DNA from 4 places in the Shewanella sp. 433 genome. Region 3 is predicted to be linked to each of the others. Evidence: predicted binding sites of a transcription regulator. Region 3 holds the regulator's gene; each other region holds the start of a gene.

Region 1 (7,879 bases), 2.0 Mb from region 3:
ACATTTTCCAGCCACAACAGACCCTCTTCGACTTGATAAGGATACGGCTTACCATTGACGGTCAAGGTTTCAATCGACAGCGCTTCACCATCGAGTCGTAAGGAAGTCGCGTTGTCATTTAGACGCCGTACTTGGCTAGTTGCCGTCACTCTGGTCTCGCTACCAGCCAACACAAAGTCAAGCGCTACATGGGTGATAGTAAAGTCTGGCGCACGGTAATCTTTTAGGTATTTCGCTCGAACTTGCGTCATCACAGTTCCTCTTATCACTTAAAATTTGATAAAAAAAACGCGCCAATAGCGCGTTTTTCATTTTGCTAAGTCGATTACTTAGACTGATTTTTAGCCATCTGTTCCATGTCGACCATATCAAGAGTGATATACACGGTTTCGTCTAAGAATGCATCGGGTAATGTCATCTCATCATCGGCATCGTCAAGCGATGTCAGTGGTGCTAAGCCTTTTGCAGCGCGGCGTTCGTTTAAACGTGCTAACTGCTTACTATCATTAGCCTCACGTTCGGCAATACGTTCTTTTTCCACCAAAGAGACACTGGTTTCTTTATGGCTTTTCTTGAATTCAGCAATATCCTGATAAATATAACTAAATTCGACATCTTGCTTAATGCGCTGTTGATGGCGGCCATCTAAATTAACCACCAAATTCGGATTAATGTCACCTAGGGTGCTGTATTGCGCCATTGGCACCTTATCCCACGGTAATGCATTATCTTCTTCCGCTTCACCATATTCACCTGGCTCTAAGGCGCTAGGGAAAGGAATATCGGGCGTGACCCCTTTAATTTGGGTGCTGCCACCATCGATACGATAAAACTTAGCGATGGTGTATTGCACATGGCCAATCGGTTTATCGTACATATCATAGATACGCCCAAGGCTTTTATGCTGCTGTACTGTGCCTTTACCAAAAGTCGACTCACCGACGATAAGTGCACGATCATAATCTTGCAACGCGGCGGCAAAAATTTCAGATGCCGATGCGCTGTAACGATCGACCATCACAGTCAATGGACCAGAATAAGCAACGCGGCCATCATTATCACGATTTTGTGAAACTCGGCCATTCGCATCACGAATTTGCACCACAGGACCTTGCTCAATAAACAAGCCTGTTAACAAGGTGGCTTCAGTTAACGCGCCGCCACCGTTGCCACGCAGATCTATGACAACCCCTTCAACGTTTTCTTGTTTAAGTTTAGTCAGCTCTTTAAGCACGTCTTGTGACAGGTTCATGTAAAAGCCAGGGATCTTAATGACACCAACTTTACGACCAGCGTAATCTCCGCTTGAAGGCTCAATCACCTCGGAGGTCGCTGCGCGATCTTCTAGGCGAATTTTATCCCGAACAATAGTCACATAAGTAGGTTTAGCTGAAGAACCGCCTTTCTTAGGTAAGACTTGCAGTACCACTTTACTGCCTTTTGGCCCTTTAATGAGTTCAACAACATCATCGAGACGCCAACCAATCACATCGACTATCTCTTTTCCTTCTTGGCCAACACCTACAATGCGATCTTCAGGGGAGAGTTTTTCACTGTTGGCCGCAGGACCACCAGCGACCAAACTTTTAATCACAGTGTAATCTTCATCCATCTGCAGCACCGCGCCTATGCCTTCAAGGCTCAGGTTCATTTCCATTTGGAAACGTTCTGCGTTACGCGGAGAAAGGTAGCTAGTATGTGGTTCTACCGAGCGAGAAAAGGCATTCATCACACCTTGAAAGACATCTTCGCTTTTGGTCTGACTCAGACGTTTGATGGCGTTGTTGTAACGCTTTTCTAACACGTCAACAATTTCATCCCACGTTTTACCAGTAAGTTTAAGATTGAGGGCATCATATTTTACCCGTTGACGCCAAAGCTCATTAAGCTCTGCTTCATCTTTGGGCCAAGCAGCTTCTTCTCTATCATACTGATAGTTGTCACCAGGAACATTAAAGTCAATTTCGGTATCAAGCAGGGCTAACGCATAGGCAAAACGGTCATAACGACGTTGCTGCACCAGATCAAACATCTTATAGGCGGCAGTCAAGTCACCACTTTTGAGCATGTCGTCAAATTCTGTAGCGTAGACCTTAAAGCTATCGACATCACTTTGTAATAACACATTACGACGGTAGTCGAGTTGCTTTAAATAGCGGTCGAACACCTGCGCAGCAAACGCATCATCAAAATCGAAACGATGATAGTGATTACGCGCATAGGTGTCCGCCACTCGCTTACTCGCCACTTTATGTTGTGGCTCTTGATTCAGAGAGGGCAACTCGCTTGATGGAATTGTAGGCGTCAATGCCCAAGCCGAGAATCCTACAAAAATGCTGGCAATTGAAGCTACCAGAGTTAGTTTTCGCATCAACAAGTTACTCCTTTTACAATGAAACAGTTATAGCAGGATATGTTCAACCTTCACTTTGATGGTTAATCCTGAATCTAACTGCACTTGTATATCTTCTTTTTTGATGTCAAGTACGACACCTGATACTGGCGATTTACCTAGTTTGACATTGACACGTTGATTTGGTTTCAACTCGCCTAATACCGCAGGTGTTAAATTTTGTACTGCAACTTCTGGTTTAGCGACTTTAACCGCAGTGGGTTTACGCTTAGGCGCAGGCTTTTTAAATGGCTTCTTTTCAGCCTTAGGCTGATTATTGTCGCCCTTACTCGCTGCGGCTTTGGCTAGACGTTTAGCCTTGGCTTTTTCCTGACTTTCTTTCAGTGTAGCTTGTGCATGATCGATATGCTCTTGCTCTAGCTCACCACATTCATTGCCGTCAAGGTCGACACGCTGTGCCCCAACTTTGATGCCTTTAAGATAGCGCCAGCTACTAGTATAGCGACGTAAGGCAATTCTCAATTGAGTTTTACTGACTTTAGAATCATCAGCTAACCTTTCAGCCAAGTCCTGAAACAATCCAATTTTAAGCGGTTTAGTTTCACCTTCAGCAATAAAGCACAAAGGAAATGTTTCATATAAATACGCCAGAATAGCGTTGGTGTCGGTCAACTTTTCTGTTGATTCCATCATTACTTCCACAGTTTAAAAAGGGGACTATCACCTCACCCAACTTAATGTTGGCGGGCGTGTCGTTCATATTTGTTAGGGGCGGTTAACGGGCATTATCTCACCTAGTGTAGCTACACCCGTTAGCGTTACGTCCAACATACCTTATCAATTACACTTAACAAACGCCAAGTATTCATTTCAAGTAATGAAATGTCACCCAGCATTTTGATATTCGTTAAGCCGCCTATTATAAGCTTGCTAGCTATGAATGCGACCATCAATTGTGCAAAATTGGTGTTAGTTTAAGCAAATAAAGCTTTTTCCAGACTTTTTACTACTAATTCAAGGCCGTTTTCGTCGGCTTGATCAAATCTAGATATTGATGGGCTATCGATATCAAGCACAGCAATCACTTGACCATCGCGCCTTAATGGAATGACGATTTCAGAATTACTCGCCGAATCACAGGCGATATGGCCCGCAAACTGGTGAACATCAGCCACGCGTTGTGTGGTATTGCTTTGCGCTGCTGTGCCACAAACCCCCCTCCCCATAGGAATGCGGGTACAGGCAACCTTGCCTTGAAACGGGCCTAAAATCAGTTGTTCGCCTTCAACAAGATAAAATCCCGCCCAATTGATATCGTCAAGGTTGTCATTGATCAATGCGGAAAAGTTAGCCATGGCTGCGATAAGGTTATCTTCGCCACTGAATAATGCTTCGGTTTGGCGAGCTAAAGTGTCATAACACACGGATGTCATAGGGTTTCCTAATAAATTATGCTGTTGCTTCGGTTTTTTTACTGGCTTTTTTTACTGCTGCAGGTTTCGTCACCGCACCGCCCTTTAATAAGCCCATCAGTTGATCTTTGTTTTCGGCTAAATAGAAACTGAGCTTCTCAATCGCATCATCATCGAGTCCTAGCTGAGCCTGTTCGATAAAAGGAAGTAGATTATCTGCGATATCGAGCATCTTATCAAAGGCGTCAGCCTCCTTTTTAGATGTGAATGTCATCTTCTCAACCCCTTCTCTGACTACGACAAATTTCGTTATAACTGCCATGCCTGTCCTCACACTGTTTTTATATACAGTTGTAGAATCTCATAAATACAAGTTGTTATGCAAGTGTTCAAATTTATCTGATAGAATCTTGTTCTATTATTTCGTTAGCAATAGTGATGTTGTCTTATCACAATTGCTAAACGCTTGCAGCGTACAACAGCTTTTTGGATCTGAAGAAATTAGGGGCAACCACCATGTTATTTGCTCCCAAACGATAGGAATACCCATCATTACTTCCGATAGAAACGTGTTAGATAAGAGCATTATCCTATGCCGCTCCTGTGACCTCATCGTCAGCAAGCGGGCGCTTCCTATTGGGGTAAGAGCCCTTTGCCCTCGTTGCCATAGTAATTTGTACGACACCCCCTATTGCTCTATCAACGGTATGCTCGCCTTATGTATTACCGCCTTGGTACTGTATTTCCCCGCCAATATATTCCCTGTATTAGAGCTGCATTTTTTGGGCAGCGTGCGTACCACGACAGTGGTAGAAGGAGCGATGTCGGTGATATCTCAAGGCTACTGGGTAGTGGGGATCGCGGTTATGATCGCCGCGGTTATCGCTCCTGGTTTACTTATCCTATCAGTGTTGGCACAAATTTTAATCGTTAAATATCAAATAAAAAAGTCATTTTTTCGTAATATTTATAAACAACTACTGCGCTGGCATAGCCTGTTGACAGAGCTAACAATGCTAGAGATATACATGATCAGTATCTTTGTTTCCGTGTTTCAACTCTCCGACTACACCGACCTCTATTTTGGTATAGGGACATTCTGCTTCAGTATTTTATTCATTGTGGTTATTTTCTTGCAGCGTGAATATGATATCGAGCATATGTGGAACCAGCTCAATGACTAACTCTCATCGCAACTCGCAAGGACAAGCTGCAGGGATCACCAGTTGTCCTACTTGTGCAAAACTTTGCCGAATTGAAGATACCTATTGCCAACGCTGTGGTCAGTACGTACAGAGTCGAGACTACGCCAGCATCCAAAAAAGCTGGGCGCTGTTGCTCACCGCCGCCATTTTGTTAGTGCCAGCCAACTTATACCCAATCACCATTATGACTAGCCAAGGCCAAGTCAGGCGTGACACCATCTTTAGCGGTATTAATCATTTAATCCATTTAGACTTATGGCCTATTGCCATCATTTTATTTACCGCCAGTATTCTCGTACCTATGCTGAAAATTATCGGTTTAGCGACCTATCTGCTCGCCATAAGTCATCGTTTACCAATTTCAAAAAAAAGATTAATGGCAGGCTTTCATATCATTGAATGGATTGGTCGCTGGTCGATGTTAGATCTGTTTGTCATATCAATAACGGCGGCTTTGGTTAATATGGGGCAAATATTTGATGCCAAACCTGCACCGGCTGCTACGGCGTTTGCCTTAGTCGTCTTATTGACACAGCTGGCAGCAAAAGTATTAGACACCCGTTTACTCTGGGACCGATTGGAAGCGAAAGATGACAAAAATTGAAACACCTAAAGTGGTAAAGAAGAAGTTATTTTCGCCGATTTGGCTGTTACCTATCATCGCACTAGCGCTGGGCGCTTGGCTGGGCGTTAAGAGTATCCGAGAATCGGGTATCGATGTGCGTATCCATTTTCCAAGTGCCACTGGTATCGATGTCGGTAAAACCTTAGTGCGTTATCAAGGTTTGACCGTCGGTAAAGTGGTCGACATTAGTATCGATGATGCTCTGCAAGGGGTGAATGTCGATCTATTAATGGATTATCGCTCCACTCCATTTTTAAAAGACAACACCAAATTTTGGCTAGTCACGCCTAAAGCCTCAATTACCGGTGTTGAAGGACTCGATGCGCTTTTTTCCGGTAACTATATTGCCATTCAACCTGGAAATGGTAATGAACGCCGAAAGTTTATCGCCGAAGATCAGGCTCCACCAGTTGCCCCAGGCTCCGACGGGTTAATGGTGCAATTAAGCAGCCCAACCTTAGGCTCACTCGATATCGGCTCGCTAATCTTTTATCGTCAAATCCCTGTCGGTAAAATTTTCAGTTACCGTTTAGTCAATGATAACCGCATTTTATTTAATGCATACATACAGAAACAGTACACACATTTAGTAAAACAAAACTCGCAATTTTGGAATGTCTCAGGCTTAGCAGTCGATGCGTCACTGGCGGGAATCAAAGTAAAAACAGAGAGTCTGTCAGCCATTTTAGCCGGTGGCGTTAGCTTTTCCTCCGATCCCAACGGTCTGCAAGCCGAACCAAATCAACACTATACCATTTTTGATGATAAAGATGCTGCCATTCGCGGCGTAGGCTTCTCACTGCAAGCCAGCGATGCAGATACTATTCAATCGGGTGCAAGCATCGTATTTCGAGGCATAGAGATAGGCCGTGTGACCCACACGCATTTAAGTGACTCTGGAGTCATTTTCGATGCGACTTTCGATAGCGATTATGCTCATCTGTTGAGTGGCACGGCGCAATTTTGGGTCGAAGGCGCCGATATCTCCACGGCAGGTATCAAGCATGCTACGCGCCTACTCACAGGTAGCGTGATCAATTTCATGCCCGGCACCGGAGAGCCTTTAGCACAGTACCCGCTGCTAGATAGTGCTCCGCCCTTACATAATCAACCTTTTACGTTGACATTAACGGCCAGTGAGAACCCCGGCATAGACGTCGGCGCGCAGGTACGCTTTAAACAGTTACCCATTGGCAGTGTTAGCGACGTTCGCTTTAAGCCAGATTATAGCGGCGTCGAGTATTCAATAGACATATGGCCAGAATATCAAAAGCTTATTTCATCTGGTAGCTACTTCATTCCTGAGTCAGCATTAGCTATTGATGCCTCTATCGAGGGTGTAACGGTAAATACCCGCGACTTAGCCACACTCACCCAAGGGGCGATCAGCTTAATTCAAGGCAAATCTACTACTCCAGTAAAACAGCACAGCACCTTAATGTTATTTAGCTCACAGAAGCAGGCCCAGCAGATCATCAGCCAAAGGGATCAGCGACGCATCACCCTGATGAGCCCTGATGGCGCCGATTTAAGTGCGACATCACCACTCTACTTTAAAAAGATGCAAATTGGCCAAGTGCTCGATGTCGCTTGGCAAGCAAAAAGTAATAATTTTGCCATCACCCTTGGGGTTGATAAGCAATTTGATTCACTGTTAACCCCTAAAACCGTGTTTTGGCGTAACAACGCTTTGACAGTCGATGCTAGCTTACGCGGAGTCAATGTTGAGATCGCGCCCTTGAGTGGCGCCATCAAAGGCAGCGTTAGCTTAGGCTTACTCGAGGGCGATGATGCCGTTAATAGCCAGCACTTATACGGGTCTAAGGCGCTTGCCCTAGCCAAGGCAACCCCCATTACACTAAGCTTTCCCGCCACAACGAAGTTAGCGGCTAAAGCGCCTATTCGCTATTTAGGTCATCAGGTGGGTGAGATCGAACAACTTAAACTCAATGATGACCTCGGTACAGTCAGTGTTGATGCGTACCTTTATGGGGATTATGCCAAGGCATTTACTCGCCAAGATGCGCAATATTTTTTAATCGATGCACAAATTTCGTTATCTGGCATTCAGGCGGCCGAAACCCTACTCACTGGCCCCTATGTGGCCGTACTTCCGGGTAATAGCCAGCAGTTAAGCAAACACTTTACCGGCCTGACTGAAAACCCGGTGCATGTAGATGATGGCTCGTTGCAATTAACCCTCATTGACAGCGATTTAGGCTCAATTAAAGTAGGCAGTCCCATCATCTTTCGCGGCATTAAGATAGGCGAGATAGCCCATTAC
Region 2 (7,879 bases), 960 kb from region 3:
TAAATCGTTTCTATGAGCTGGAACAAAGCTTAATTGAACGCGGCACCAGCATTATCGAACCGCTGGCCATCGCCGCCGAAATAGGGCTAGAAACTAAAAACTTTGAAACCACCAAACGCCTCATCACCTCGGTACAGCTCAATAAGTCTAACTTAGTGCAATTTATCGCTATTTTCGACACCGAAAACCGGGTGATAGTGACTTCGCATCACTACAAAAGTCATGAGTTTATGCGTTACAACCAACCCATAGACGCATTAAATGGCATCGAAATTGAGCAGTTTGGCGATAGCCTTATTTTACGTAGTCCTATTCTTTCCAGCCAACGCGAGCTGATTGTCAGCTCGTTTGACAATAACGCTACTGCCGATCAATTAAACTCGGCCAAACTAGGTTACATCGCGGTATTGATCAACAAAGAAAACGCCCTGCTGGAGCAGCACCGCGCTGCGGTGGCGGCCTTTATCATGGTGTTAATTGGGGTTCAGCTAAACCTATTATTTACCTTTAGGTTGGTTAAAAACGTGACTCAGCCCATTACCGATATGGTGCGTGTGGTCGCCAAAATACGCGAAGGTAAGCTCGATACGCGTGTCGATGGCAATCTCATTGGTGAACTCGATCTACTCAAACGCGGCATTAATGCCATGGCCAGTTCGTTGTCGGATTACCATGAGGAGATGCAGCAAAACATCGACCAAGCCACCTCAGATCTGCGCGAAACCTTAGAGCAAATTGAAATTCAAAACGTCGAACTCGACTTAGCCAAAAAACGCGCTTTAGAGGCAAGCCGAATTAAATCAGAATTCTTAGCCAATATGTCACATGAGCTGCGCACCCCGCTCAATGGCGTTATCGGCTTTGCTAAGCAACTGCTAAAAACGCCGCTGCACACCAGCCAGCAAGACTATATAAAAACCATTGAAAAAAGCGCCAGTAACCTGCTTAGCATCATTAACGATATTCTCGACTTTTCTAAATTAGAAGCCGGCAAAATGGTATTAGAAAACATGCCGTTTGCCTTGCGTGAAGTGGTCGACGATACCGTCTCTATGTTAGCCAACAGCGCCAAAGAGAAGGAGTTAGAGCTGGTGGTCGATATCGAGCCTGCCATCAACGATAACGTCTCGGGTGATGCCTTAAGGGTCGGGCAAGTGCTCACCAACCTAGTGGGGAATGCCATTAAGTTTACCGATGAAGGCAGCATACACCTGAAGATGCGCCTTACTGGCACTGAGCCCGATAAGATCATTATTCGTTGCGAAGTCACCGACACAGGCATTGGTATCGATAAGCATCATCAAAGCCAACTATTTCAAGCCTTTGGTCAGGCAGACTCATCCATATCACGCCGCTTTGGCGGCACGGGCTTAGGACTCATCATCACCAAACGGGTGATTAATCAGATGGGTGGCCAAATCGGCTGTAACTCCACCCCTGACAAAGGCTCAACATTTTGGTTTACCTTGCCACTCAAACTGAGCCAATATCCGATTAGTCAGCCTTTAGATACCCATAAGCTCAAAGATAAATCAATTTTACTATTTGAGCCCAGAAAACTGTCGCGCCAGGTGCATGAACATCTACTGCAGCACTGGCAAATGCAGGTAACTGCTATCACCACCTTGCAACAACTTGATGCGTTGATGAGTAACACAAGCCAGCGTTTCGATTACGCCATTATCAGCTGTAATGAGCTGGCCAAAAGCCCCTTACTGCTCGATACCTTGACTCGAATTAGGCACATTAGCGATTACTCACTCTATGTGTGTAACAGTAACAATACCACCACGAGTTTCGATGTGATCCAGTCGGCTGTCGACAAAATTGTGCACGCCCCAATCGGCGAACGTGAATTGGCAAACACCCTCATCCACCCTTACCGCGCACCGCTAGCATCACAACCTAAGCCGTTACGTATTGTGCCGGTGTTAAACCGAGAGCCACTTAGCGTACTGGCGGTCGATGATAATCCGGCCAACCTTAAATTAATCGACACCTTACTGCGTGAAATCGTCACCCACGTGGCAGTCGCCGACAACGGCAAGGCCGCTGTCGAACTCGCCAAATCACGCCACTTCGATTTAATCTTTATGGATATTCAGATGCCCGGAATCGATGGTTTTAGCGCCACTAAACAGATCCGTGAGCATTCGTTAAATCGCAACACCCCTATTATTGCCGTCACCGCCCATGCCATCGCCGAAGAGCGTGAACGCATTAACCAAAGTGGCATGAACGGCTACCTGCCCAAGCCCATCGACGAGGCAGCACTCAAAGAGGTCATTAACAGTTGGAAGGTGCGCCCCAAGTTTACCCACTTTGAACAGCAGACACTCAATTGGGAACTGTGTTTAACTCAGGCGAATCAAAAAGCCGACTTGGCACTAGAGATGTTACAGATGTTGTTAGACTCGCTGCCAGAAACCCGTAATCAACTTACCTTGGCGCTTGATACCCTCGATGCCAAAGCGATGCTAGCCCATGTGCATAAACTCCATGGCGCCAGCTGCTACTGCGGCGTACCCACTACCCAACGCTTATGTAAAGAAATTGAATCATCACTTAAAAATGGCGCTAGCGTCGAAGAGGTAGAACCTGAAATACTAGAGTTACTTGATGAGCTTTCTAAGGTAGAATCTGCCACTAACCAAGTAATATCCCAGTTATCTATGGATGTGATCGATGAGTAATAAACCAGGGTTCTTCAAACGATTAAAAGCATTAGAGCTTGAGCAAAAAAAATTGTTTGCTATCGCGCTGTGCCAGCGCATGTATCCCAACTACCAGCTATTTAGTGAAGTGTGTGAATTTGGCGATCCACAGGTATTAGACACAGTGCTAAACCTGTTATGGCAGTCAATGTATGATAAAAAGCTGAAACTCAACATCGACATCTATCTTGAGCGACTCGATCTCAATACCCCAGAGCCAAGTGACTTTGACGCCTACGGTGTCTATCCCGCTATGGACGCCGCAGTGGCATTAACCTCACTATTGAGCGCACTGCAAAGTAAGGTGGAAGACGATATCATCAACATCAGCAAACTCTCTTCGAGCACGGTCGCCAATTATATTGAAGCCACTATCGAAGATGAGATGGATGAAGCCACTTTAGATGACTTTATTTTCAACCACCCCGTAATGGTTGAAGAAAAAGAGCTGCAGGCATCATTACTCGATCTCATCGAGCAAAACCCTAAAATCAGCGCCGACTTTGTCAAAGGCCTCCGTAAAGAAATTATCGAAGCAGGCGTATCTAACATCGGCATTTCAGTCGCTTAACTGCAGATGAAGAAGCTCATCTACCAAGGTTATCTATTAACCAACCGCGATGGCTTAACCGACTCTTGGATACTCACCATAGGGGAGCAACGCCGCAGTGGCTCCTTATTTGAATTACGGCGTCAGATACACTTCTATCAAGAACTGGGCGTGCTGCCAGCGGTCAACGCCCACGCGGCAAAGACAGAAGCAAGCCCACTATCTCGCTCAACTAAAAGCCCTTCTCAGTCACCTGATATCCGCCGCTCCAATAAACGCAATTAGCCCAGTTAGTTAAGTTAATATTGCCCATTAACGGCACCATATGCAGTCAAGTGGCTTTACGTTAATTCGCATTAGACCTTAGCTCAATAGCGGGCACCGACGTAAACATGCTAGGGTCGGCTTATCTTTGGGGTATATTTGGGTTTAATCATTATTGTAACCCTCCCTTAAAATCAGAATGTTTTAAATAGAGTTTTCCATTTACACTAAACCAAATGGAGAATCACATGAAAAAGACACGTTTTACTGAAAGCCAAATTATCAACATCCTCAAAGAAGGCGAGTCTGGTGCACAGACTGTGCCTGAGTTATGTCGCAAACATAATGTAGGTCAAAGTACCTATTACAAATGGAAATCTAAGTACGGTGGGATGCAAGCCTCTGACTTAACCCGTATGCGGGAATTAGAAGCCGAGAACGCCAAACTTAAAAAGATGTTTGCTGATGTCAGCTTACAAAATATGGCACTCAAAGATATTGTTGAAAAAAAGCTATAAGGCCAGCAGAACGAAAGGTATTAGCCCACTATGCCATTAATGAATTTGGCCTAGGTGTTGTGCTGGCTTGTGATGCGTTAAACATCAGTCGTTGCACATATTATTATCAACTTAAACGTATAGATGATAATGATATTATTGAGGCAGTATCAGACATTGCTGAAAAACATAAGGCCTATGGGTTTCGGAAGATATTTAAGCGGCTACGGCTCCTAGGCCATAAATGGAACCATAAACGTGTGTACCGTATTTATTGTGGTTTGAAGCTTAACTTACGGCGTAAAGGTAAAAAGCGCTTACCTTCTCGAGAGCCTGAGCCACTGGCCGTTCCAGCAAAGGCTAATGAATGCTGGTCTATGGATTTTATGAGTGATAACTTATTTTCAGGCAAGTCTTTCAGAACATTTAATGTCATTGATGATTATCATCGTGAAGCGTTAGCCATCGAAGTGGACTCGAGCTTACCTGCACAGAGGGTTATACGCGTGCTGGATAGAATCGCAGCCTACCGTGGTTACCCAAAGCGATTAAGGCAAGATAATGGGCCAGAATTTATCTCACATGCACTTGAGATATGGGCTGAAGAACATGGCATCAAGTTAGATTTTATTAAGCCAGGAAAACCAACGCAAAATGCGTATATTGAGCGATTCAACCGCACTTATCGAAATGAAGTATTAGACTGTTACTTGTTCAATAGCTTGACTGAAGTAAGGGAAATCACAGATAGTTGGATTGAAGAATATAATTATGATCGGCCACATGAATCACTGAATGATTTACCGCCTAAATTATATGAGCGATTAATTGAGGAAAACTCTCTCAAAATATGATCGATATAAGGGAGGGTTACATTACAACCTCTGCTTGCCTACCTACTGTGTAAAGCCTTTGGCGTTAACGGCCCACTGCTTAAGATGGCGGTACTCCTCGCGGCGCTGCCCACCGCAGCTAGCGTCTACCTGTTGGCGCACCGCTTTCAAACTAATGCCACCGTCAGCGCGCAAAATATCAGCCTAGGGATAGTACTGAGCTTTGCGGTACTGCCACTACTTGACCATTTGCTGTAGCGCTGCCATAACCTTAAATTCAACAAAATTCGCGAACAAAAAGCACACAGGTATTTACTGTATAAAAAATCAGTATATACTGTGCATTAATACAGTACTTTGTGAAAGGATGTCATTATGCTTTGCCAGCTCAGCATCAATAACTTTGCCATTGTTCGTTTTTTAGAGCTCGACTTCAAAGCCGGTATGACCAGTATCACAGGTGAAACCGGTGCCGGAAAATCTATCGCTATCGACGCCCTAGGCCTGTGTCTGGGTAATCGCGCCGAAGCCAGTACCGTTAGACCCGGCGCAGATAAAGCCGAGGTCAGCGCCCGCTTTTCTCTGCTCGATATTCCCTTGGCAAAGCGCTGGCTCGAAGATAACGACCTTGATCTTGATGATGAATGCATACTCAGGCGCACCATCAACAGTGACGGCCGCTCACGCGCCTACATTAATGGCAATCCAGTACCGCTTAGTCAACTTCGCGCACTTGGACAATTACTGATCGGCATCCACGGACAACACGCCCATCACGCCATGTTAAAGAGCGAGCATCAACTGACACTGCTCGACAGCTATGCTAACCACCGCATGCTGCTCGACAGCGTCAGTGCGAGCTATCAACGCTACAAACTGATTGAAAAAGAGCTTAAACAGCTACAACAGTCGCAACATGAGCGCATCGCCCGTAAGCAACTGCTGCAATACCAAGTTGAGGAGCTTAATGACTTTGATTTAGGCGAGCACGAATTTGACGAGATAGAAGCCGAGCATAAAAAACTCGCTAACGGCACCGCCTTAGTGCAAGCCTGCCAACACACCCTCTTCCTATTGCAAGACAACGAGCAAGGTGCGGTAGAATCGGTGCTCAACTTAGCCATAGATCAAGCTCAAGAGCTTGAGGGCTATGACACCGCCCTTAACAGCATTGGCAATATGCTCAATGACGCCTTAATCCAAGTGCAAGAGAGCAGCAGCGAGCTGCAACGCTACCTCGATGGATTAGAGCTCGACCCAGATCACTTTGCTTACCTTGAACAGCGCCTCTCTAAAATCATGCAGTTGGCGCGCAAGCATCACGTAAGTGCCAAAGATCTTTATCAGCACCATCAAGCCTTAAATCAAGAGCTAAGCAGCTTAGACTCAGACGAAGAGAAGCTTGACGAAATCGCTGAGCAGCTGCAAAGCTGCAAGCTAGGCTTCATTGCTCATGCTAAAAAGCTCAGCCAAAGCCGGAGCCGTTATGCCAAAGAACTTGACAAGCAGGTGACCCAATCGATTCATGAACTCAGCATGCCTAAGGGTAAATTTGTTATCGATATCCGCTTTAACGAAGCGATCATGTCGCCCAACGGTTGTGACACCATCGAGTTTCAAGTCACCACTAACCCAGGGCAGCCACTGCAACCTATCTCGAAAGTCGCATCAGGCGGGGAACTGTCACGTATCGGCCTTGGCATTCAGGTGATCACGGCGAAAAAGGTCGCCACACCAACGCTTATTTTCGATGAGGTGGATGTGGGCATCTCGGGGCCAACTGCTGCTGTGGTGGGAAAAATGCTACGCTCACTGGGTGAATCGACTCAAGTGCTATGTGTAACCCACCTGCCCCAAGTCGCCGGAAATGGTCATCAACACATGTTTGTGAATAAGCAAAGTAAAGCCGGACAAACCGAGACCTCTATGGTACCGCTGGATAAAACCCAACGCATCGAGGAGCTCGCCCGCTTACTTGGCGGCGATACCATTACCAGTAACACCCTAGCCAACGCCAAAGAACTACTCAGAGGTTAAAGACTGGCAACACCTAAAGCGAAGGAAATACCTTCGCTTTTTGATATCGGTGTTTCACTATTTAAACTCACTCATCCCATTGTACTTAATGAGCGAATTGCGCTCTCCATAACTCCTAGCAAGAAAAAACAAAACCATATAAGTCACGACTCGGCCGAAGTCTTAAGCAGCATTTAATTGATTCACTGCGACACCAAGCTTTCAAAATAACGAGTTCATACAAACTCTTGCGATCGCAAAAAATGGGCGTATAATCCCTCGGAATTTTTCAAAACAGAGAGCAACAATGAACCAGACAGTTAAGCACAACTTGACTCATTATCGTCGAGAAGCGGCGTTGGTTTTATGTTTCTGTTTTTCGATTTCAAAAAAAAGCCTCCTTGCTTAAGGGGGCTTTTTTTTGTCTGCTTTTTGCGTAGAGCCGGCAAGTTTAAACGACTATCTGCCCGAGGCTATTCGATGCTCATCTCGAATGTCAGTGGCAGAAAAAGTTTAAAACCATTTGTATCCGTTATCTATTTATAGGGAAGAGAAGCCATGGCGAACTCGTTGTTTCAAAAACATATCATCTCCATTCCGGAATTAAACCGAAATGAACTTGAACTCATCGTTGAAACTGCTGGAAGATTAAAAGCAGAGCCAAATCCAGAACTATTAAAAAATAAAGTCGTGGCGTGCTGTTTTTTTGAACCCTCAACACGTACTCGCCTCTCTTTTGAAACCGCAGTACAACGCCTAGGCGGCACTGTGATTGGCTTTGATAACGGTGGCAACACCTCGCTGGCCAAAAAAGGCGAGACACTAGCAGACTCAGTGCAGGTGATCTCATCTTATGTCGATGCATTTGTAATGCGTCACCCACAAGAGGGCGCAGCCCGTCTGGCCTCAGAGTTCTCTAACGGCGTACCGATTGTGAACGGTGGTGACGGTGCCAACCAACACCCAACACAAACTTTATTGGATCTCTTCTCTATTTTTGAAACT
Region 3 (7,879 bases):
TGGCGTAAATTCCCATGGCATATCCTGTTGTATATGAGCCATAAATTCGACGGTCACCATTCGCGACGTATCTATGGTCATCGGCTTGTAGGTCGACGCTGTCGATTGTGTCTTGCCGTTAATGCCCAGTTGCTCACATAGCACGTCGTATAACGGCACTAAGGCAAACCCAAAGCCAAACATGCCTATCGCGCCAGCGATTAGCCAGATGATCAGCTTGCGGTTTGATGCTGCCAGGGGCTGGGACATGTTATTTCACCTCGGGAGGAGTCGAGAATGAGTGATAAGGAGCCGGGCTTGGCAGAGTCCACTCTAATCCCTCTGCACCATCCCAAGGTTTAGCTGGTGCTTTTTCACCGCCCTTGATGCACTTAATCACTAAGGCGAGAAAGATAAACTGCGATAGCCCGAAAGCGAAGCCGCCAATAGAGACAATTTGGTTAACATCAGCAAATTGAATTGCATAATCAGGAATTCGACGCGGCATTCCCGCGAGTCCTAAAAAGTGCATGGGGAAAAACAACACGTTAACTGAGATAACCGAACACCAAAAATGCAGTTTACCCAGCTTCTCGTCATACATATGTCCAGTCCATTTAGGTAGCCAATAATAGGCGGCGGCCATAATGGAGAAGATAGCCCCTGTGACCAATACATAATGGAAGTGAGCCACCACGAAATAGGTATCGTGATACTGGAAATCCACCGGAGTAATGGCCAGCATCAACCCCGAAAATCCGCCTATGGTGAACAGTATGATAAAGGCGATGGCAAACAACATAGGCGTTTCAAAACTGAGTGATCCGCGCCACATGGTGGCGACCCAATTAAAGACCTTAACCCCAGTTGGCACCGCGATGAGCATAGTACAATACATAAAAAACAGCTCAGCAAATACTGGCATGCCGGTGGTAAACATATGGTGTGCCCAAACCAAGAAGGACAAAATCGCAATACTGGCAGTGGCATAAACCATAGAGGAGTAACCAAAGAGACGTTTGCGACTAAAGGCGGGCACAATAGCCGATATGATACCAAATGAAGGTAAGATCATAATGTAGACTTCAGGGTGGCCGAAGAACCAGAAAATATGTTGGAACATCACAGGATCGCCGCCACCTGCTGCATCAAAGAAGCTGGTGCCAAAATATTTATCCGTCAGCACCATAGTGACCACCCCTGCAAGCACAGGCATGACGGCGATCAACAAGAAAGCGGTGATTAACCAGGTCCACACAAATAGCGGTAATTTCATCCAGCTCATGCCGGGGGCGCGCATATTCACAATCGTCACCACCACGTTGATGGCTCCCATGATTGAGCTGATCCCCATAATATGGATAGAAAATACAAACAGTGCCGTGCTATCAGGGCTATAAGTGGTGGATAGCGGAGCATAGAATGTCCAACCAAAGTTGGGGCCTCCACCTTCCATAAAGAGTGAGCTTAATAATATGGTAAAGGCGAAGGGTAAAATCCAAAAGCTCCAGTTATTCATCCGTGGTAGCGCCATATCGGGCGCGCCAATCATCATGGGTATTAGCCAGTTTGCAAGCCCTGTAAAGGCGGGCATGACGGCACCAAACACCATGATCAAGCCGTGCACTGTGGTCATTTGATTAAAAAAGTTGGGCTCGACTAATTGTAATCCAGGCTGAAACAGTTCGGCTCGGATCACCATGGCCATGGCACCGCCAGTAAGAAACATAATAAAGCTGAACCATAGGTATAAGGTGCCGATATCTTTATGATTAGTGGTAAATAGCCAACGTTTTATGCCGGTTGGGTGAGCTTCGTGGTGTTCGTTAGACTCTTCAATATGAGCGGCATCCATATTGGCTTCGCGCGTTGTTGTATTCATCATGCCTCCCTATTGACCATGTTGACTAACGTCAGCGGCTTGGATGATATCACCGACATCATTGCCCCAAGCGTTACGCTCATATGTCACCACAGCCGCTATCTCCTGTGGTGTTAGCTGTCCAGCGAAGGCTTGCATTGCGGTGCCCGCCTTACCATTAACCACAATATCGATATGTGCTGTGACTGGGCCGGTGGCAATGGCGCTGGCTTTTAATCCGGGGAACACTCCTGGAAGTCCCATGCCATTTGGCTGGTGGCAGGCGGCGCAGCGTGCCATGTATATCTGCTCACCTTGGGTCATAAGTTCATCCATAGATAAGGTTTGCGATAACGAGGCTTCGGTTGCGGCGGCGGCGATTGTGGCTTGGTTTTTTTGCTCATCGATCCAGAGAGCAAAATCGGCCTCAGACAACACTTCAACCACTATGGGCATAAAGCCATGGTCCTTACCGCATAGTTCAGCACATTGGCCGCGGTACGTGCCGGGTTTATCCACGCGGGTCCAAGCTTCATTGATGAAACCGGGGTTAGCATCTTTTTTTACCGCAAAGGCTGGCACCCACCAAGAATGGATCACATCATCTGACGTCATCAAGAAACGCACTTTTTTATTAACGGGAAGCACTAGAGGTTTGTCGACTTCTAATAGATAGTTTTCGCCCTTCGTTTCACTGCCTTCAATTTGTGCTCTTGGGGTAGCGAGTAAACTGTAGTATTCGATATCGTGATCAAAATAACTGTAATGCCATTTCCACTGAGAACCTGTAACCTTGATGGTGATATCCGCATCGCTAGGGTCTTCCATGGCGATAAGAGTTTTAGTGGCAGGGATCGCCATCAGGATCAAGATGACAAAAGGGACGATAGTCCAAGCGATTTCGACTTTAGTGCTTTCATGAAAATTGGCAGCCACCGCACCTTTGGAGCGACGATGGTTAATGATGGAATAGATCATCACCCCAAACACTATGATGCCGATAGCGCAACAGATATAAAGAATGGTCATGTGAAGGCTAAAAACCTTGCCACTGATCTCAGTTACCCCTAGTGTCATATTAAGGGGCATATCGGCTGCGAATATGGGTGGGGCTAGTAATAACCCGAGCAAGCTATACCACAGATGCTTCACTAGACTTCTCCTCTGTCAATTGCGAAGGCAACTACAAAGAAAAGTTACACAGTATGTCTCGGCTCTATGCAAACTTTTCAGTTCCCAAAAAAGCAACGATGACTTCACAGTGCGCTGGTGGTATTGCTGTTGTTATTGCTGGTGGTTACCACGCTTGCACTTACGGCTGACTATATCAGGCTAATTTCCGCTTTATTGGACGCAGTGAGAGATCTACACTCGTTGGCCAATGAAACAGACCACTAAATTGTTCGGATATAACAAATAATCGTTGATATCTATTACTAACTTAATCGCTGTTTAAATATTGATCAAGATCACTTTTTTTTAATTTTTTTAAAACAGCAACAAAAAAGCCCCTCGCGGGGCTTAAGTATGGAAAGTTTGAACTGTAATGCTAGTGCAGTGAACTAAATAATGATGCTTGTTGATAGCCCAGATCTTGCTCTGTCAGGGCTGTTACAGGTAAGTGACTATTATCATCTTCAATCACAACACCTAGAGCCTGGGTACTTTTGGCGACCAATTGTAAGCGGCGGCAATCGCGAGCATCGAGTGCTTGGGTCCAACTGATCACCGCACTGGATGTACCACTAGTAAGCGCTTTTTCCATCGCCCACAGTGCTTCAACTTCATCTTTGGTGTGCACTAATAAGATTCTATCCATGCGTACCCCCGCATCGGCGAGCATCTGCTTATAGCCAATATTCGGTGGGCTAATCAGTACGACCCACTGGCCTTGTTGGCTTAATCTTGCTAATTGCGGTGTTAGCGCTTGCAACTCATGCTTACCTTGGGTACGACTCGATAATGTCGCAATGGTACTGTGCTGAGTTGGTTTGTGTTGCTTATTCATATCGACCCAAAGGCCGGGATGTCGCGGGGCATTACCCATTAGATTATTCATTGCCAATCTCCGTTGCGGATAACACCTACGGCCAGCCCTTCGATGCTAAGGCTTTGGGTAGATAGGTCGACGACTATCGGTGAATATTCTTCATTTTCGGCGTGAAGATATACAGTATTACCTTTCTTTTCAAAGCGCTTTACTGTGACATCATCTTCGACGCGAGCTACGACAACCTGCCCATTACTGGCTTGCTCCACCTTATGCACCGCAAGTAGATCGCCTTCGAGAATACCAATATTTTTCATGCTATCGCCGCGGACTCTTAAGAGAAAATCAGCGCTTGGGCGAAACATCGCTGGGTCAACTTTGTAGTGTTGCTCAACATGTTCTTGGGCCAAAATGGGTTCACCGGCAGCGACTTGTCCAATCAGTGGTAAACCAAGATCTTCGCTATCATCTTCTTGAGTTAGCTTAATACCTCGCGAGGTCCCAGGCATTATTTCGATGCAGCCTTTTTTGGCTAAGGCTTTTAAGTGCTCTTCGGCCGCATTGGCGCTTTTAAAGCCTAGGCGACGAGCAATTTCAGCTCGGGTAGGCGGCATGCCTGTATCGGCAATATTGCGTTTAATTAATTCTAATATTTCAGCTTGTCTAGGGGTTAATGGTCTCATTACAGATCCTGTCTTTCCATACAGTAACTGTTAGTATATACAGTATTTAAAGTAGCGCAAGGATTAAGCATATTTTTGTCGGCAATGTGGTGGGATTTGCTTAAAACTGAAAATAAGGTCGCAGATTTATTTTTATTGCAATCTGACTTTTTTAATTTAAATCAATGTTATGAATTTAATTTTACGGAAAGGATTCATTGAGTGTCGCTGAGTGGCGCGATTGCTCTCTTATCTGTTGAGACGATTTCAGTGCCAAGTTCGGGCGGTGAAACAAATAAGCAGGCTATAGGGTTTGGTTGCACCATGCACCTGCATTTATCCTTATCTTATGTCATTGAGCGAGGAGCTATTATGGCTTACTGGCGATAAGATCATCTAACTGGTGGTGGTAATCATGGATTGCGGGAAAGTCGGTAAATATTTTATGGGGCTTTTTACTATCAGGATTGCTTATGCCAAGCAAATACCCAACTCCAGCTTGTTTGGCGGCATGTAAGATAGCTTCGCTGTCATCGATAAATAAACACCGACTGGGTTGCAATTGATATTGGTTAAATAAGCTAGACCAAAATTGAGGGTGCTCTTTAGCAAAACCTGTTTCATGGCTGGAGATCATATGGTCTAACCCTTGCGCGAGCTCTGTGTGTTCTAGTTTGAGAGCTAGGCTTTGAGGATGGGCATTGGTCACTAATATTCTGGTTTTATGCTTTTGAGTCAATGCGCGTAGAAATGGCATGCTGTCTTGGCGTAACTGTATCCTGTCGGCCAATGTGCGTTGCAGCTGCACAATATCCAGTTGCAGTTGTTGCTGCCAGTAGTCGAGGCAATACCAATCCAAGGTGCCAACCACTTGGTCGTAGGCTTGTTCTACCAAGACATTAGCTTCATTTAGAGAGATGTTTCTGCTGTGACTTAAGGTTTGCGGCACTAGCTTGAGCCAAAAATGGCTATCAAAGTGTAAATCTAGCAGTGTGCCATCCATATCAAGCAGTACAGTATCGATTTTATCCCAAGGAAACATAAGGTCAGTAAAAAAATTCTATCGTGAGAGTTGTGGATTAGGCCCATCATAGTAAGATTGAACTGTGATGCAAACGTCATTTTATCAGGGACATTCATGTCGGACCAAAAGCCACAGATATTACATACACAAGTTGTTGCCCAGAGTCGGTTATTTCAAATTGAACAAGTGCACCTGAAATTTTCTAATCAGGTCGAGCGCCAGTATGAACGTATGAAAGGTAATAATCGTGGTGCCGTAATGGTGGTCCCTGTGTTGGGTGAGCAACTGCTGCTGGGCAGAGAGTACGCCGCAGGAACCCACAGCTATGAACTGGGCTTTCCCAAAGGGCTGGTTGATCCGGGAGAGACGCCTGAGCAAGCCGCTAATCGGGAGCTGCAGGAGGAGATAGGCTTTGGGGCTAAAAAATTAACCCATTTGATGGAGTTAAGTCTGGCGCCCAGCTATTTTGTCAGCAAGATGCAGATCTATATTGCAGAAGATCTGTATGAGAGTCGCCTTGAAGGCGATGAGCCCGAGCCAATAGAGGTTGTTTCTTGGCCGCTTGCACAGTGGTCAGGGCTATTGGCATTGGAAGACTTCTCAGAGTCTAGAAGTGTGAGTGCCTTGTTTTTAGCCCAGAAGCATTTAAAACTAAAATAGTTATTTCAATTCGGATATATGCATTACCTGTCTAGGTTGTTGGAGTTGTGATGAAGCCAGAAGAGTGTGTGGAACAGGTGATCGCCATCGCCGTTGAAGCGGGAATGGCCATCAAAGATATTTACCTTGAAGGTAGCTTTGATAAAGAAATTAAGGCGGATAATACCCCTGTGACGTCTGCCGATCTCGCTGCGCACCAAATTATCACCGCTGCGCTGACTCAGCTGACTCCTGATATTCCTGTGTTATCTGAAGAAGATGCCGACATCCCGTTATCCGATCGCGTCGATTGGCCCAGGTATTGGCTGGTCGATCCGTTAGATGGCACCGGAGAGTTTATTGCTGGCAGCGGCGACTTTTCGGTGATCATCGCGTTAGTTGAGCATAATCGCCCCATTATGGGGATTGTTTATGTGCCCATGACCGAGGTGATTTATTATGCCATCGCGGGACTGGGGGCTTATAAGCGCTCAAGTAAAGGCGAGCAGCGTATTGCCAGTCGTCAATTGACACTCGATGATTCGCGCTCATTGCGCTTGGCGGTCAGTCGTCGCCAAGATCCGCAGTCGGTATTAAAGCTACTGAACCAGCCTAAACATTGTGAGCTCGTGGTGCTCGGCGGGGCAGCGCTTAAAAGTTGCTTGGTCGCCGAAGGGCGCGCCGATTGTTATGTACGCATTGGCCCTACTGGCGAGTGGGATACCGGCGCGGCACAAATTATTGTCGAAGAGGCGGGCGGGCAGATCATGGATCTTGAACTGCAGCCGCTCAGTTATAACGAACGTGAATCGCTCGAAAACCCTAATTTTATCGTGGTCGGTTCGACCCATTTACCTTGGGATGAGTTGTTAGTCAGTGAATAAGCCCGTTGATATTACCCTGCGTGCGGCGCAAAAGGGCGAACTGGCCGGCGTTTATCGGCTTGAACAGCGTGTGTTTGGCGAACATTGTTATCCGGATTTCTTTTTTCGTCAGAGTTTCGATTGTTGGCCAAGTGGTTTGCGTGTTGCAATAGATCACAATAATCGTCTTCTTGGCTATCTCCTAATGGTGCCAAGTGAGCTGCGGCATATAGGTTGGATATTATCTGTCGCCGTGGAGACACACGCCCAAGGCCGAGGTATCGGCAAACGTTTTATAATCGATGCACTTAATCACTTGGCGCCGTCGGTCACTCAGGTAATGCTCACTGTGGACCCAGCTAATCCAGCGCGTCATTTATACCTAGCATTGGGGTTTGTCGAGTTGCAAACAGAAGCTGACTATTTTGGCCCAGATGCATCACGGGTGGTGATGTGTCTGATGCGCTAAGCCTTGTCTATTGTGCACGGCCACAGCTTGGCAATGGCTTATATAACCCTCTACTGCCGTCTAAATGGTTAGGCTAACCTAAGGTCGCGGCAAGCTGGAGCAAATATGCTGTTAACAAAACGATTTTTGCCCTATTTTGTCACCCAATGTTTAGGCGCATTAAACGATAATATTTATAAAAATGTTTTACTCTTGATGGTGGCTTATAGCCAGATCAATGAGTTGCCAATCAGTATTAATTTATTTGTTAATTTGGCCGCAGGCCTGTTTATTTTACCCTTCTTTCTTTTTTCCGCTCATGCCGGGATGCTCGCTGACAATATGGACAAGGCGAAGCTTATCCGCAGACTCAAACAACTCGAAGTGGTTATCATGTCGTGCGCTGCGATGGC
Region 4 (7,879 bases), 980 kb from region 3:
CTGGTTCGTAGCCAGGTACTCTATCCAGCTGAGCTACACGCGCATCGTTTTTTACAGTTAAGAAATGGCGGAGAAGGAGGGATTCGAACCCTCGATGGGATTTAAAGCCCATACTCCCTTAGCAGGGGAGCGCCTTCGGCCACTCGGCCACCTCTCCGTTTTCTTGGCGCACATATTACTGTTTGCCGAAAATAAGTCAAACCATTTCTAAGAAACTAAATTCGTTTGGACTGTTTTTAAGCAGTTCATCGCTATAATGGGTAATCACTGCTTGCTATATAGCCATTGCGGTCAAAAAGCTAGCGGCATAAAAACAAAAAAGTCAGCAATATGCTGACTCTTATCGTTATCGACTTTATTAAGCGTTAGCTTAAAAGTTACCGCCGTCAGAAGAGTTACCTGATTTTTCAGACTGAATACGCTGATAGATCTCTTCACGGTGAACAGACACTTCTTTTGGCGCATTAACACCAATACGAACTTGATTACCCTTTACGCCCAAAACGGTGACAGTAACTTCATCACCAATCATCAGTGTTTCACCAACACGACGAGTTAATATCAGCATGTTTTTGCTCCTTTGGTTCTAATTCTGCTTGCACGGCACTAATCCGTTATAACCTTTATTATACGGTCAGCTTAGTACAAATTAATAGTGTTCTGTTAAAAAACCCCTGCTAATAGCACCTTTATCGGTTTAAATTTTCCTGTCTAGGGTATTTGTCCGCTTTTCCTAGCGCAAAATTGTTTTGTTTACTACCGTTTTGTAGCAAAGCATCCAATAGCAAGCACAATAGCATTCAAGGGGCATAACCAATATCTGCTGCAGTTATCCCTCTTTAACCTGTACAGCCATCACGCTGAGCTTAACCGCGCCATAGCGGGCCAATGGCTGGGCATAATTAGAGGTGACTATGTAGAGGTGGCCATTAATACCAAACTCGCCACGCTCCCACAGTCCGCAATATCCGGTCAAGTGTTCAATTTTTCAACCCTACACATAATCACCAATGACAAAACTAACTAAGTACACCTCATTAGCCACTCATTGGAGGTAAGCCACCTTTATATCGATATAGGCGCCGAAGAGATAAAAAAAGCGCTCAATGAGCGCTTTTTTATTCAATAGGGGTTATTCAATAATGAAACTTACCCTAGACGTTCAGTTAACCAAGGCAGTACAGACGCCAAGGCGCTGTCGAGCTTAGCAGGTTCGCTGCCACCGGCTTGAGCCATATCAGGGCGACCACCGCCCTTACCGCCAACCTGAGGAGCTATCATACCGACCAGTTCGCCAGCCTTCACTTTGGCGGTTAAGTCTTTAGTCACGCCCACGATCAGATTAACTTTCTCGTCACCAGCAATACCAAGCACCACGATGCCTGATTGTAATTTCTGCTTAAGTTCATCTTGCAAGCCACGTAGTGCGCCAGCATCAACACCTTCAAGCTTTTTAACCAATACCTTGATACCGCCAAGGTCGATGGCTTCTCCAGCGAGATCGGCACTGGTTGCTGCCGCTAACTTGTCTTTAAGTTGTGACAACTCTTTTTCAAGCTGCTTGGTTTTATCAAGTTGCGCCTTAAGCTTGGCCACCACGGAAGCACTGTCGCTTTTAAGCAAGCTGGCAGCCAGTTCAAGCTGAGACTGTTGCTCACGCACATATGCCATTGCAGCTGCACCCGTTACCGCCTCAATACGGCGAATACCAGCTGCAATACCACCTTCAGAGGTGATCTTAAACAGGCCAATATCGCCCGTACGTCCAACGTGAGTACCACCACAAAGTTCGATAGAAAAATCGCCCATGGTTACAACACGTACCTGAGAGTCATATTTTTCACCAAACAAGGCCATCGCACCTTGTGCTTTAGCTTGTTCAATATCCATCACCTCAGCCTTAAGCTCGTGGTTACGACGGATTTGGGTATTCACTAAATCTTCTACCGCTTGCAGTTCTGCCGGCTTTACCGCTTCGAAATGAGAAAAGTCAAAACGCAGGCGCTCAGGATCAACCAACGATCCCTTTTGGCTCACATGACTGCCTAGCACTTGGCGCAGCGCAGCATGTAACAGATGCGTGACAGAGTGGTTTAGCTCGGTGCGATGTCTTAATTTTTTATCGACCTCAGCCAACAACACTTGGCCAACACGGATAGTACCGGTTTGCAGTTTACCGACATGCCCAACCGCTTGGCCATACTTTTGCGTGTCGCTCACAACAAACTCAGCGCCATCGCCACTCAGTAAGCCTTTGTCACCGCATTGTCCACCAGATTCCCCATAAAACGGAGTACTTTCCAGCACAATCACCGCATCCTCACCTACTGACAGTTCAGTCACGGCTTGACCATCACGATACAGGGCAACCACTTTGGCTTCGCCATTAAGATCACTATAACCACAGAAGTGGGTATGTTGATCAATTTTAAGCCCTTCGTTGTAATTGGCATCGAACTGCCCTGCCGCTTGGGCGCGGCGACGCTGCTCAGCCATCGCGGCCTCGAAACCGGCTTCATCTACGGTAATATCACGTTCGCGGCACACATCAGCCGTCAAATCGACAGGGAAGCCATAAGTATCATAGAGTTTAAATGCCGTTTCGCCGTCAAGTACCTTGCCGTCGAGCCCATTAAGGGCATTATCTAAAATGCCTAAACCACGCTCAAGGGTACGCGCAAACTGCTCTTCTTCCGCTTGAAGCGACTTTTCTACAATGGCTTGTGTCTCTTTAAGGCCTTTCGCTGCATCGCCCATCACATCAATCAGCGTCGGTACTAGCTTGTAGAAAAATGATTCGGTAGCACCTAGCTTATTGCCGTGGCGCACGGCACGGCGAATAATGCGGCGCAATACATAACCACGACCTTCGTTCGATGGCATCACACCATCGGCAATCAGGAAGGCACAAGAGCGAATATGATCGGCGATAACCTTTAGCGAGTTATTGTTAAGGTCGCTAACATTCAGAATCTCAGCGGCCTTTTTAATCAGGGTTTGGAAAATATCGATTTCATAGTTGGAATGTACGCCTTGCATAATGGCGGCAATACGCTCAATGCCCATACCAGTATCAACCGAAGGCTTAGGCAGTGGCTCCATGGCACCGTCAGCTTGACGGTTGTACTGCATAAATACGATGTTCCAAATTTCAATGAAGCGGTCACCGTCTTCTTCTGGCGTGCCAGGACGGCCACCCCAGATATGCTCGCCATGATCATAGAAAATTTCAGAACAAGGACCACAAGGACCGGTATCGCCCATTTGCCAGAAGTTATCTGAAGCGTAAGCAGCGCCTTTGTTATCACCGATACGAATAATGTTTTCAGCCGCAACACCAATCTTTTTGTTCCAAATCTCGAAGGCTTCATCATCGGTTTCATAAATCGTGACGCACAGACGTTCTTTGGGCAGCTTTAACTCTTCCGTTAGAAAGGTCCAAGCGAAGGTGATTGCTTCTTGCTTAAAATAATCGCCGAAGCTGAAGTTACCAAGCATTTCAAAAAAGGTATGGTGACGCGCGGTATAACCTACGTTATCCAAATCGTTGTGCTTGCCACCAGCGCGTACACAGCGTTGCGAGGTTGTCGCCCTAGTGTAATCGCGCTTATCTTCACCAAGAAAGACATCTTTAAACTGGTTCATACCTGCGTTGGTGAACAACAAGGTCGGATCATTGCCAGGTACCAGTGAACTGCTGTCCACTACCTGGTGACTATTTCTGCGGAAGAACTCCAAGAAAGCACTTCTCAGCGCTGCAGTGGTTTGATACATGAAATCATCCTGAATTAGGTTACATTCGCGGTGACAATTGAAACTTCACCGACACTCATAGTTAGCCCAACATTATAAGCAGTCTATTGTTGAACAACCAGAGGTTTAACCTAGGAAGTGAGATAAACGAACAAAAAGGCAAGTACAGAAGGGAAATAACCAGCAGACATGATTATTGAAGCAAGCAAACATGAATCATCATATATCGGAGTCAACCTCTAGCGCGTAGGCGATTTGATCGAAGCTATAACCTTGGCCCATTAAATAACGTACACGTTTAGCACGATCTTTTTGATCGCTAATAGGCCCATTATTAGCAAATTTTTTATTGGCTTTTGATTTTGCTAGCTCAAACCAGTCACAATCACTATTGTTTAATGCCCTTTCAATCGCCTCTTTCGATAATCCTTTTTGCGCCATCGATTGACGGATGCGGTTTTGACCATGGCCCTTGCTAATATGAGAACGCAGTAATAAGGCGGCAAAGCGAGCGTCATCTAAAAAACCATTATCGACACAACGGTCGAGTACAGGCTCAATTTCGCTTAACTCAAAGCCTTTTTGAAGCAGTTTAGTTTTGATTTGATGGCGTGAATAGTCGCGGCGGGCAAGGAGCCCAACCGCGATATGCATAGCAGAAGCTGTCATAACAAGTTAGTACTTAAAACACTTCACCTGTTTCTAAGTCGATATTCTCGTCGCTAACGGCAGGTTCAGCAGCCACTTTTTGGCCACCAAGCAGCATGGCACGCAGTGCGGTATCGATCTCTTTGGCAATTTCTGGGTTTTCTGTTAGGTATTTACCGGCGTTTGCGCGGCCTTGGCCAATCTTGTCACCTTTATAGCTGTACCAAGCACCGGCTTTCTCAATCAGTTTATGCGCTACACCTAGGTCGACTAACTCACCTGTACGGTTGATGCCTTCGCCATAAAGGATTTGGAATTCAGCTTGCTTAAACGGCGCAGCAATTTTGTTTTTAACCACTTTAACGCGAGTTTCGTTACCTATAACTTCATCACGATCTTTAATCGCGCCAGTGCGGCGAATATCAAGACGAACCGAGGCATAAAACTTCAGTGCGTTACCACCTGTTGTGGTTTCTGGGTTACCAAACATCACACCAATTTTCATACGAATTTGGTTAATGAAGATAAGTAGCGTGTTAGATTGCTTAAGGTTACCGGCAAGCTTACGCATTGCTTGGCTCATCATACGCGCCGCTAAGCCCATGTGTGAGTCACCGATCTCACCTTCAATTTCAGCCTTAGGGGTTAACGCAGCCACCGAGTCGACAATGATCACATCAACCGCGCCGCTGCGAGTCAAGGCGTCACAAATCTCTAACGCTTGCTCACCCGTATCTGGTTGAGAGCATAATAGGTTATCAATATCAACACCTAGCTTTTGCGCATAAATCGGGTCAAGCGCATGCTCGGCATCGATAAAGGCACACACTTTGCCATCACGCTGCGCTGCCGCAATCACCTCAAGGGTCAAGGTGGTTTTACCTGATGACTCAGGGCCATAAATTTCAACGATACGGCCTAGGGGTAAACCACCTGCACCGAGTGCAACATCTAATGATAGAGAGCCTGTAGAGATAGTCTCAACATCCATAGAGCGGTTTTCACCTAACTTCATGATGGATCCTTTACCAAATTGTTTCTCAATTTGACCTAGAACCGCGTTAAGGGCTTTCTCTTTATTTGCATCTATCTTCATGGTGCTTTCCTCTCTATCACAGGCGTTGCGCTGTGGTAAATCCGTTAGGATAAAGCATAGCGCTTACAACGAGCTGTGCTTTATGTGTCTCAATATGCTGACTAGTATACTGTACAATCATACAGTATCAAGTACTGTTGATGATTATTTTTTACTAACTTTAAAACAGCCACTTAGCCTAGGGTTGAGCTCAGTTGAGTTTAAATAATACAATTTTGGCTGGATAAATACGCCCGTTAAAGTGAAATTATTGCTAATATTGGCGCCAATCATACGCTAGCAACCTAAGGGTTGTTATGCTGAGCTTTTTTTGCAGGATACCTTGGTTACTTCATGAACGCAGTTGATATTCAAAACCTCGAGAAACACACCCCAATGATGCGTCAATATCTGACGCTAAAAGCCGAAGCACCTGATATGTTACTGTTTTATCGTATGGGTGACTTCTATGAGTTGTTCTATGATGATGCCAAGTTAGCCTCTGAGCTGCTGGGGATCTCATTAACCGCTCGCGGCAAGAGTGGCGGCGACCCTATCCCTATGGCGGGTATTCCTTATCATGCGGTCGAAGGCTACCTCGCAAAATTGGTGCAATTACGTGTGTCAGTGGCCATTTGTGAACAAGTGGGCGATCCGGCTACGTCCAAAGGCCCAGTTGAACGCAAAGTGGTACGTATCGTCACGCCTGGCACCTTAACCGATGAAGCCTTATTACAAGAGCGGCAAGATAATTTATTGGCAGCGGTATATCATGGCAAAGTCGGCTTCGGTTATGCCACGCTAGATGTCTCCTCAGGACGTTTTGTTGTCACTGAACTTCCCAGCAGAGAAGCGTTAGAAGCTGAATTACAGCGCACTAATCCTGCCGAACTGTTACACAGTGAAGATTTTAGTGAGATGGGCCTTATTGCCAGCTTTAATGGTAAACGTCGGCGCCCAGAGTGGGAATTTGACTACGACACTAGCTATCAATTATTACTGGCACAATTTGGCACCAAAGATCTTTATGGCTTTGGGTTAGGTGACGTTAGGCTCTCGCTTCAGGCCGCGGGTTGTCTGATGCAGTATGTTAAAGACACTCAACGTACCGCCTTACCCCATATCAACTCGATTGTTCGCTTTAATCAGTGCGACAGTATTATTCTCGATGCGGCGACACGCCGTAATCTCGAACTGACTAAAAACCTGCAAGGTGGCTTTGATAACACCTTAGCCGCCATCCTCGACAATACAGCAACCCCCATGGGAAGCCGTATGTTGCAGCGCTGGATCCATGAGCCACTGCGCAATCATCACACCATCCGCGCCCGCCATGATTCGGTCGAAGAACTGCTCAGCTCTGGCGACTTTGAAACCCTGCACGATCAATTAAAAACCTTGGGAGACGTTGAGCGTATCACCGCCCGTTTAGCCCTGCGCAGTGCTCGTCCTCGCGATTTTGCTCGCTTACGTCAATCGTTATCTTTGTTGCCTGCAATCAAACAACTATTAGCTAATTGCCACAGTCAACATTTGAGCAACCTTGCGATAATGCTGGGAGAATTTCCCGAAGAGCACGCATTACTGAGCCGTGCCATTGTCGATAATCCCCCCATGCTGATCCGTGACGGTGGTGTATTAAAACCTGGCTACCATCAAGAGCTCGATGAGTGGCGTGCACTTAGCCAAGGTGCCACCGATTATTTAGCAGATCTGGAAGCCAGAGAGAAACAAGCAACCGGGGCATCGACCCTCAAGGTGGGCTATAACCGCGTACATGGTTATTACATTGAGATTAGCCGCAGAGAATCTGACTTAGTGCCGCTAAGCTATCAACGCCGCCAAACATTAAAAAATACCGAGCGCTACATTATCGCCGAACTCAAAGAGCATGAGGAGAAAGTGCTCTCGAGCCAAGGCAAGGCGTTGGCACTTGAAAAACAACTCTGGGACGAGTTGTTCGATTTGCTCATGCCTAAACTGCATGAGCTACAACTATTTGCTAGGGCTGCTGCCGAGTTAGATGTGATCAGCAATTTTGCTGAGCGCGCCGATCTGTTCAATTACCATCGCCCCGAACTGACCGCACATAACGGTATTGATATTGATGCTGGGCGCCATCCGGTTGTCGAACAGGTTAGCCAAACGCCCTTTATTGCCAATCCGGTTAACTTAAGCCCACAGCGGCGCATGTTAATCGTAACAGGTCCCAATATGGGCGGTAAGTCTACCTACATGCGTCAAGTCGCGTTGATCACCCTAATGGCTCATATCGGGAGTTTTGTGCCTGCACAGCGCGCTGCCATTGGGCCGGTAGATCGTATTTTCACCCGCATTGGCGCCGCCGACGATCTGGCTTCGGGTCGCTCTACCTTTATGGTCGAGATGACAGAAACCGCCAAT

Evidence for each region. The regulator LexA, encoded in region 3, represses DNA repair genes until DNA is damaged. The targets are predictions, from matches to a motif close to TACTGTATNNNNATACAGTA.
Region 1: the regulator LexA is predicted to act here: its motif matches at 4,099-4,118, upstream of AC5YB1_RS09420 (YebG family protein).
Region 2: the regulator LexA is predicted to act here: its motif matches at 5,194-5,213, upstream of recN (DNA repair protein RecN).
Region 4: the regulator LexA is predicted to act here: its motif matches at 5,605-5,624, upstream of recA (recombinase RecA).

The regions. Positions count from the first base shown of each region.
Region 1 is NZ_CM181703.1:2,136,753-2,144,631, reverse strand. Features, by position in the region: gene pepN (aminopeptidase N) at 1-251, opposite strand, end outside; gene prc (carboxy terminal-processing peptidase) at 326-2,371, opposite strand; gene proQ (RNA chaperone ProQ) at 2,402-3,043, opposite strand; gene AC5YB1_RS09425 (GAF domain-containing protein) at 3,328-3,786, opposite strand; gene AC5YB1_RS09420 (YebG family protein) at 3,803-4,087, opposite strand; gene AC5YB1_RS09415 (paraquat-inducible protein A) at 4,335-4,949, shown strand; gene AC5YB1_RS09410 (paraquat-inducible protein A) at 4,942-5,574, shown strand; gene AC5YB1_RS09405 (PqiB family protein) at 5,561-7,879, shown strand, end outside.
Region 2 is NZ_CM181703.1:3,301,231-3,309,109, forward strand. Features, by position in the region: gene barA (two-component sensor histidine kinase BarA) at 1-2,693, shown strand, start outside; gene AC5YB1_RS14670 (YjaG family protein) at 2,686-3,285, shown strand; gene AC5YB1_RS14675 (DUF3319 domain-containing protein) at 3,292-3,549, shown strand; one part of gene AC5YB1_RS14680 (IS3 family transposase) at 3,777-4,041, shown strand; one part of gene AC5YB1_RS14680 (IS3 family transposase) at 4,041-4,879, shown strand; partial or broken gene AC5YB1_RS14685 (AEC family transporter) at 4,901-5,116, shown strand; gene recN (DNA repair protein RecN) at 5,234-6,895, shown strand; gene pyrB (aspartate carbamoyltransferase) at 7,433-7,879, shown strand, end outside.
Region 3 is NZ_CM181703.1:186,595-194,473, reverse strand. Features, by position in the region: gene AC5YB1_RS00955 (cytochrome c oxidase assembly protein) at 1-249, opposite strand, end outside; gene ctaD (cytochrome c oxidase subunit I) at 251-1,861, opposite strand; partial or broken gene coxB (cytochrome c oxidase subunit II) at 1,880-2,992, opposite strand; gene AC5YB1_RS00940 (cell division inhibitor SulA) at 3,390-3,899, opposite strand; gene lexA (transcriptional repressor LexA) at 3,896-4,513, opposite strand; gene yrfG (GMP/IMP nucleotidase) at 4,863-5,534, opposite strand; gene nudE (ADP compounds hydrolase NudE) at 5,631-6,176, shown strand; gene cysQ (3'(2'),5'-bisphosphate nucleotidase CysQ) at 6,227-7,039, shown strand; gene AC5YB1_RS00915 (GNAT family N-acetyltransferase) at 7,032-7,487, shown strand; gene AC5YB1_RS00910 (MFS transporter) at 7,593-7,879, shown strand, end outside.
Region 4 is NZ_CM181703.1:3,278,451-3,286,329, forward strand. Features, by position in the region: tRNA gene AC5YB1_RS14560 (tRNA-Arg) at 1-43, opposite strand, end outside; tRNA gene AC5YB1_RS14565 (tRNA-Ser) at 66-157, opposite strand; gene csrA (carbon storage regulator CsrA) at 371-568, opposite strand; gene AC5YB1_RS14575 (hypothetical protein) at 830-976, opposite strand; gene alaS (alanine--tRNA ligase) at 1,150-3,774, opposite strand; gene recX (recombination regulator RecX) at 3,973-4,422, opposite strand; gene recA (recombinase RecA) at 4,436-5,497, opposite strand; gene mutS (DNA mismatch repair protein MutS) at 5,831-7,879, shown strand, end outside.